DNA from 2 places in the Citrobacter freundii complex sp. 2025EL-00176 genome. Region 2 is predicted to be linked to the other one. Evidence: riboswitches for the same ligand, from Rfam matches in the RefSeq annotation. Region 2 holds a riboswitch; the other holds the start of a gene.

Region 1 (3,654 bases), on a different contig from region 2:
CGGTAAATCGTCGTAGCGATACCAGTTGGCATTAAGCAGCTCTTTCGGGTCGATGACGATGTCGCCGCTGTCGTACTCTGCCATAAACGCCGTCATCAGCGATTGCGGAAACGGCCACGGCTGCGAGGTCACGTAGCGCAGATTTTTCACTTTGATCCCGCTTTCCTCCATGACTTCGCGTGCCACCGCCTGCTCCAGGGTTTCGCCGACTTCGACAAAACCGGCCAGCACGGTATGCACGCCGTTGCGATGGCGTACGTGCTGGGCAAGCAGAATGGAATCATCGCGGCGAATGGCGACGATAATGCAGGGAGCGATTTGCGGGTAGTAGCGCTCGCGGCAGTGGCTGCACAGCATCGCCCACTCGGTTTTGCTCGGGCGCATGGTATGCCCGCAGTAGCCGCAGAATTTGTGCGAGCGATAAAACTCAGCCAGCTGTACGCCGCGCCCCGCCAACTGAAACAGGCCCACGTCCTGGTCGATAACCTGGCGCACCGAACCCATGTCGTGGCGACGCGACTGCTGCACCAGCCAGACTGGATCGCCTTCCCACTCGCCTATCTGAAGTGCGCGCTGGCCCGCAAGATCGAAATTTTCCGCCTCGCCATAGGGTAATTCCCCAGCGGGCAACCATAATTTTTGTTCGTGGCTCACTATCCACCAGCCGCGATCCCATTTTTCAATTATTCGATCCATATCTCTTGCGCTACCTTTGCTTCACAGGCATGTTATTAACATTATTTTTACAAGATTGACGTGAGCAGATTTTAAACTTATCGATACGAGGGTCAACGTATGTTAAACCAGTTAGAACACCTGAAAGAGCGTGTCCATGGGCATCACAAACTGGTCGACCGTTGGCTGAATATTCGTAAGCACCTGCTCGTGGCTTACTACGATCTGGTTGGCCTGAAACCGGGCAAAGAGTCGTTTATGCGCCTCAATGAGAAAGCGCTCGATAATTTTTGCCAGCGTCTGGTCGACTATCTGTCTGCCGGACACTTCAGTATTTATGAACGCATTATCCATAAAATGGAAGGTGAGAGTCCGCTTTTAAACGCCAGCAAAATCTGGCCACAGCTGGATGCCAATACCCAACTGATAATGGATTACTATGACTCAACGCTGGAAAACGCCATCGATGAGGATAACGTTCACCAGCTCCAGCAGGCGCTTTCCGATATTGGCGAAGCGCTGGAAGCGCGCTTCCTGCTGGAGGATCAACTGATCATGCTGGCCTTTAAAACGCTTAGCGAATTCAAACGCCCAGCTTGAGATTTTCCGCATTAACGCGTAGTTTACATTCATTACCTCTATCAACAGAGGTTGCTTCTTGTCGGAGTGCCTTACGTGAAAGCGTAGGCTGAGACCGTTAATTCGGGATCCGCGGAACCTGATCAGGCTAATACCTGCGAAGGGAACAAGAGTAATTCAGCTTTATGTTGCTGCCTTTACGGGCGGCGCACATCCATTACTCAATCCGTCGTCTGACAAGCCATATCCTTACTTTTATTTGGAATGAGCTATGTCTGTCACTACTAAACCATCACGCCGTGAACAACGCGCCCAGGCGCAACACTTTATCGATACCCTGGAAGGGACCGCCTTTCCTAACTCGAAGCGCATCTACATCACCGGGTCGCAGCCAGATATCCGCATCCCGATGCGCGAGATCCAACTGAGCCCAACGCTGATTGGCGGCAGTAAAGACAACCCGCAGTTTGAAGCGAACGAAGCCGTGCCGGTGTACGACACCTCCGGCCCGTATGGCGATCCTGAGGTGGCGATTAACGTCCAGCAGGGCCTGGCGAAACTGCGCCAGCCGTGGATTGATGCACGTAACGATAGCGAAGAATTAGACGACCGTAGCTCGGCTTACACCAAAGAACGTCTGGCCGACGATGGTCTGGACGAGCTGCGCTTTACCGGCCTGCTGACGCCAAAACGCGCCAAAGCGGGCAAGTGCGTCACCCAGTTGCACTACGCCCGCCAGGGGATCGTCACGCCCGAAATGGAGTTCATCGCCATCCGTGAAAACATGGGCCGCGAGCGCATTCGCAGCGAAGTGCTGCGCCACCAGCACCCGGGGATGAGTTTCGGCGCGCGCCTGCCGGAAAACATCACCCCGGAATTCGTGCGTGATGAAGTGGCCGCAGGCCGCGCGATTATTCCTGCCAACATCAACCACCCAGAATCGGAGCCGATGATCATTGGCCGCAACTTCCTGGTGAAAGTGAATGCCAACATCGGTAACTCGGCGGTCACCTCCTCCATCGAAGAAGAGGTGGAAAAACTGGTGTGGTCGACCCGCTGGGGCGCGGATACAGTGATGGACCTCTCCACCGGCCGCTATATTCATGAAACCCGCGAGTGGATCCTGCGTAACAGCCCGGTACCGATCGGCACCGTGCCGATCTATCAGGCGTTAGAAAAGGTAAACGGGATCGCCGAAGATCTCACCTGGGAAGCGTTCCGCGATACGCTGCTGGAGCAGGCCGAACAGGGCGTCGACTACTTCACCATTCACGCGGGCGTACTGCTGCGTTACGTGCCAATGACCGCCAAGCGCCTGACCGGTATTGTCTCGCGCGGCGGTTCAATCATGGCGAAATGGTGTCTCTCCCATCACAAAGAAAACTTCCTGTTCGAACATTTCCGCGAGATTTGCGAAATCTGCGCCGCCTACGACGTTTCCCTGTCGCTGGGCGACGGCCTGCGTCCCGGCTCCATTCAGGATGCCAACGACGAGGCGCAGTTCTCCGAACTGCATACGCTGGGCGAGCTGACCAAAATTGCCTGGGAATACGACGTGCAGGTGATGATTGAAGGCCCGGGCCACGTGCCGATGCATATGATTCAGCGCAACATGACCGAAGAGCTGGAGAGTTGCCACGAAGCGCCGTTCTACACCTTAGGGCCGTTGACGACCGATATTGCGCCGGGCTATGACCACTTTACCTCCGGCATTGGCGCCGCGATGATCGGCTGGTTCGGCTGTGCGATGCTGTGTTACGTGACGCCGAAAGAGCACCTCGGCCTGCCGAACAAAGAAGATGTGAAGCAGGGGCTGATCACCTACAAAATTGCCGCCCACGCCGCGGATTTAGCCAAAGGCCATCCGGGCGCGCAGATCCGCGATAACGCCATGTCGAAAGCGCGCTTTGAATTCCGCTGGGAAGATCAGTTTAACCTCGCGCTCGACCCGTTCACCGCCCGCGCTTATCACGATGAAACCCTGCCGCAGGAATCCGGTAAGGTCGCCCACTTCTGCTCGATGTGCGGGCCGAAGTTCTGCTCGATGAAAATCAGCCAGGAAGTGCGTGACTACGCCGCCGCGCAAACCATTGAAGTGGGAATGGCGGATATGTCGGAAAACTTCCGCGCCAAAGGTGGCGAAATTTATCTCAAACGGGAGGAAGCCTGATGTATCAGCCTGATTTCCCAACCGTACCGTTCCGCCTCGGGCTTTACCCGGTGGTGGACAGCGTTGCATGGATTGAGCGTCTGCTGGAGGCGGGCGTGCGCACGATCCAGCTGCGTATCAAAGATAAACACGATGACGAAGTGGAAGCCGACGTTATCGCCGCCATTGCGCTGGGGCGTCGTTATGACGCCCGCCTGTTTATCAACGACTACTGGCGACTGGCGATTAAG
Region 2 (3,654 bases):
CCCATTGCTGTGCTGCTGATTATCCCACTTGGGGTTCTCGGCGCAGTAAGTGCAGCCTTAATCGCCGGATTTGAAAATGATGTCTACTTCCAGGTGGGTATACTCACAACGATGGGGCTCTCAGCAAAAAATGCAATTCTCATTATTGAATTCGCTCTGGCGCAAATCCGCAAGGGTAAGCCGTTGACCCAGGCCGCTTTTGAAGGCGCAAGATTACGCTTACGTCCTGTCATCATGACGTCTCTGGCATTTGTTGTTGGTGTTATCCCTCTGGTACTCTCTACTGGCGCAGGGGCCTCCAGCCAAAAAGAGATTGGAACGTCGGTAATCGGCGGTATGCTCACAGGCACGTTACTGACGCTGCTCTTTGTCCCAATGTTTTTTATTCTCATTCAGCAGGGAATCTCGAGACTGAAAAAAGGCAAACGTAAGGAATGCAATAATGGTTAATCAACGCGGGCGGCCAATGAAGTCCCGCCCTCGCATTTTACAAACGGCATGTGAGCTGTTTCTCAAGCATGGCATTGATGTGTCTCTTGATACTATTGCCAGTGAAGCAGGGACAACGCGGCCGACACTTTATAGCCATTTCCCTGGGGGAAAGGATGCTCTCCTGCTGGCGACGTTTGAATTTCTGAATGACAAAATGCAGCCGCCTTTACGCCAGTTACTCCAGGAGCAACTGGATTTTCCCGATCTCCTGAGAGGGTTTGCCCGGGTTGTACAAAATCATTTCTACACTCCGGAGAATATCCATTTCCAGCGTTTATTGATTCAAGTGCTGGTTCAAAAGCCTGATTTACATTCCATGCTGGAGCAAAGAAACTCTGGACGCGTTTTGCAGGCGTTGACAGAAATTCTGCAACAGAAAAATGATGAAGGAATAGTAACGTTAGATAATCCGGAATTACAGGCTACTGCTTTCCTCGGGTCCATTATGGGATATCTGCTTCCTGGTGCAATAATTGCGCAAAAAGCAGTTGATCCCCATAAACTTGAGAAATTGGCTGAATGTTCAGTTGCAACGTTTCTGTCTGCCTGGGAATTTAAGCGGGGATGATCGTTGTGTCTCAGCAATGAGAGGCTATACGAAATGCCTGAGTGGATAACATCGCCTTCGGCAATGATCACCCTTTCCAGAATCAACCCCTGCTGTTCACTTCCCTCGCTGACTGGTAAAGTATGGGGTGTGGATACATTCCGCCATTCAGTAAATGGATAGCAGGGGCTCGAGTATGTAAGTTTCTCTCGCTATCCTTTAATATTATTGAGTTTTATGTAACAACGACTCGGGGTGCCCTTCCTGGTGAAGGCTGAGAAATACCCGTACCACCTGATCTGGATAATGCCAGCGTAGGGAAGTCTGACACTGCTCGTGTCCCTTCTTCGCGCGGGCAGGAGCTGAACCATGCAGCCTGACCTGCACAGCCGCGCGCTCGCGGCCCACGCCTTACACCAATTTAGAACGCTTTCCCCCCTTACGCACTGTATGACCAATGAGGTCGTGCAAAACTTTACCGCCAATGCGCTGTTGGCGTTAGGCGCATCACCTGCGATGGTGATTGAGCCCGAGGAAGCCAGCCAGTTTGCGGCTATCGCCAGCGCGTTGCTGGTTAACGTCGGCACGCTTACTCGTGACCGGGCCACGGCGATGCGCGCTGCCGTTGAGCAGGCACACCTTGCCAGAACTCCCTGGGCGCTCGATCCCGTTGCCGTGGGCGCACTCGATTTTCGCCGCCGCTTTTGTCTGGATTTACTGTCGCTACAGCCAGCCGTAATTCGCGGTAATGCCTCAGAAATACTGGCGCTGGCGGGGATTAATAGCGGGGGACGTGGCGTGGACACGACCGATACGCCAGCCGCTGCGCTTGGCGCTGCCCAAGCGCTGGCTCGTCGGGTTGGAACCATTGTCGTGGTGACCGGCGAAGTGGACTATGTTACCGATGGTCAGCGTACCGTCTGCGTGAATGGTGGCGATATATTGATGACGCGCGTAGTCGGCACAGGATGCGCGCTATCTGCGGTCGTTGCGGCCAGCTGTGCATTGCCCGGTGATCGGCTTGATAACGTCGCTTCCGCCTGCAGCTGGATGAAACAGGCCGGACAAATCGCCACGCAACAATCGACCGGACCGGGCAGTTTTGTCCCGGCATTTCTCGACGCCCTCTATAACCTGAACGCGCAGGAGCAAGCATGAAACGGATTAACGCATTAACGATCGCCGGAACCGATCCAAGCGGTGGCGCGGGTATTCAGGCTGATTTAAAAACTTTCTCCGCGCTTGGCGCTTATGGCTGTTCGGTGATCACCGCGTTGGTGGCGCAAAATACGCGTGGGGTGCAGTCGGTGTATCGCATTGAACCTGACTTTGTTGCCGCACAACTGGACTCGGTGTTCAGCGATGTACGTATCGATACCACCAAAATCGGTATGCTGGCGGAAGCGGATATTGTTGAAGCGGTCGCCGAACGTTTGCACCGCCATCGGATGCAAAATGTGGTGCTGGATACGGTGATGCTGGCGAAAAGCGGCGATCCATTACTGTCGCCCGCGGCGGTAGAAACGATGCGCACCCGTTTGCTGCCACAGGTTTCAATTATCACCCCAAATTTGCCGGAGGCAGCGGCATTGCTCGGCGCATCGCATGCGCAAACTGAGCAGGAGATGTTAGAACAGGGAAGGGCGCTGCGAGCGCTGGGCTGTGAGGCGGTGCTGATGAAAGGCGGTCATCTGGAAGATGCGCAAAGCCCGGACTGGCTGTTTACCCGTGATGGCGAACAGCGTTTTACTGCACCAAGGGTGTTGACCAAAAATACCCACGGTACCGGTTGTACTCTTTCCGCAGCGCTGGCGGCGCTACGTCCACGGCATAACAATTGGGCTGATACGGTACAGGAAGCCAAACTGTGGCTTTCGGCGGCGCTGGCACAGGCCGACACGCTGGAAGTGGGTGAGGGAATTGGTCCGGTGCATCATTTCCACGCGTGGTGGTAATGAGTATACTGGCTGCAGAAACGGCTGCAGGAAAAAGATAAATGGAACAAGCGCATACCCAGCTTATCGCGCAATTGAATGAACGCATTGCAGCGGCAGATAACACGCCGCTGTATATGAAATTTGCGCAAACGGTGAAGAACGCTGTGCGCAGCGGGATCCTTGAGCATGGCAATATCCTGCCCGGCGAGCGCGATCTCAGTCAGTTGACCGGCGTGTCGCGAATTACGGTACGCAAGGCGATGCAGGCTCTGGAGGAAGAAGGCGTGGTGACACGCGCCCGCGGTTACGGGACGCAGATCAACAACATCTTCGAGTATTCGCTCAAAGAAGCGCGGGGTTTTTCGCAGCAGGTCGTTTTACGCGGAAAAAAACCGGATACGCTGTGGGTCAACAAGCGCATAGTGCCTTGTCCGGAAGAGGTGGCACAGCAGTTGGCTGTTGCCGTCGGCAGTGAGGTCTTCCTGCTCAAACGTATTCGCTATGTTGATGAAGGCGCCGTTTCTATTGAAGAGTCATGGGTACCGGCCCAACTAATCCATGATGTGGATGCTATCGGCGTTTCGCTGTATGACTATTTCCGCAGCCAGCATATCTTCCCGCAGCGTACGCGTTCACGCGTCAGCGCGCGGATGCCAGACGCGGAGTTCCAGGCGCATA

The links. A riboswitch is a leader RNA that binds a small molecule or an ion and turns the genes downstream of it on or off. The one in region 2 is predicted to bind thiamine pyrophosphate.
Region 1: another riboswitch for thiamine pyrophosphate. It lies ahead of thiC (phosphomethylpyrimidine synthase ThiC); the one in region 2 lies ahead of thiM (hydroxyethylthiazole kinase).

Annotation. Positions count from the first base shown of each region.
Region 1 covers NZ_JBRYHT010000023.1:10,387-14,040, forward strand. Annotated here, with positions in the region: gene nudC (NAD(+) diphosphatase) at 1-696, opposite strand, end outside; gene rsd (sigma D regulator) at 796-1,275, shown strand; TPP riboswitch at 1,328-1,437, shown strand; gene thiC (phosphomethylpyrimidine synthase ThiC) at 1,526-3,424, shown strand; gene thiE (thiamine phosphate synthase) at 3,424-3,654, shown strand, end outside.
Region 2 covers NZ_JBRYHT010000002.1:234,454-238,107, reverse strand. Annotated here, with positions in the region: gene ACVXHP_RS08250 (efflux RND transporter permease subunit) at 1-450, shown strand, start outside; gene ACVXHP_RS08245 (TetR/AcrR family transcriptional regulator) at 443-1,060, shown strand; TPP riboswitch at 1,281-1,377, shown strand; gene thiM (hydroxyethylthiazole kinase) at 1,409-2,197, shown strand; gene thiD (bifunctional hydroxymethylpyrimidine kinase/phosphomethylpyrimidine kinase) at 2,194-2,994, shown strand; gene ACVXHP_RS08230 (GntR family transcriptional regulator) at 3,036-3,654, shown strand, end outside.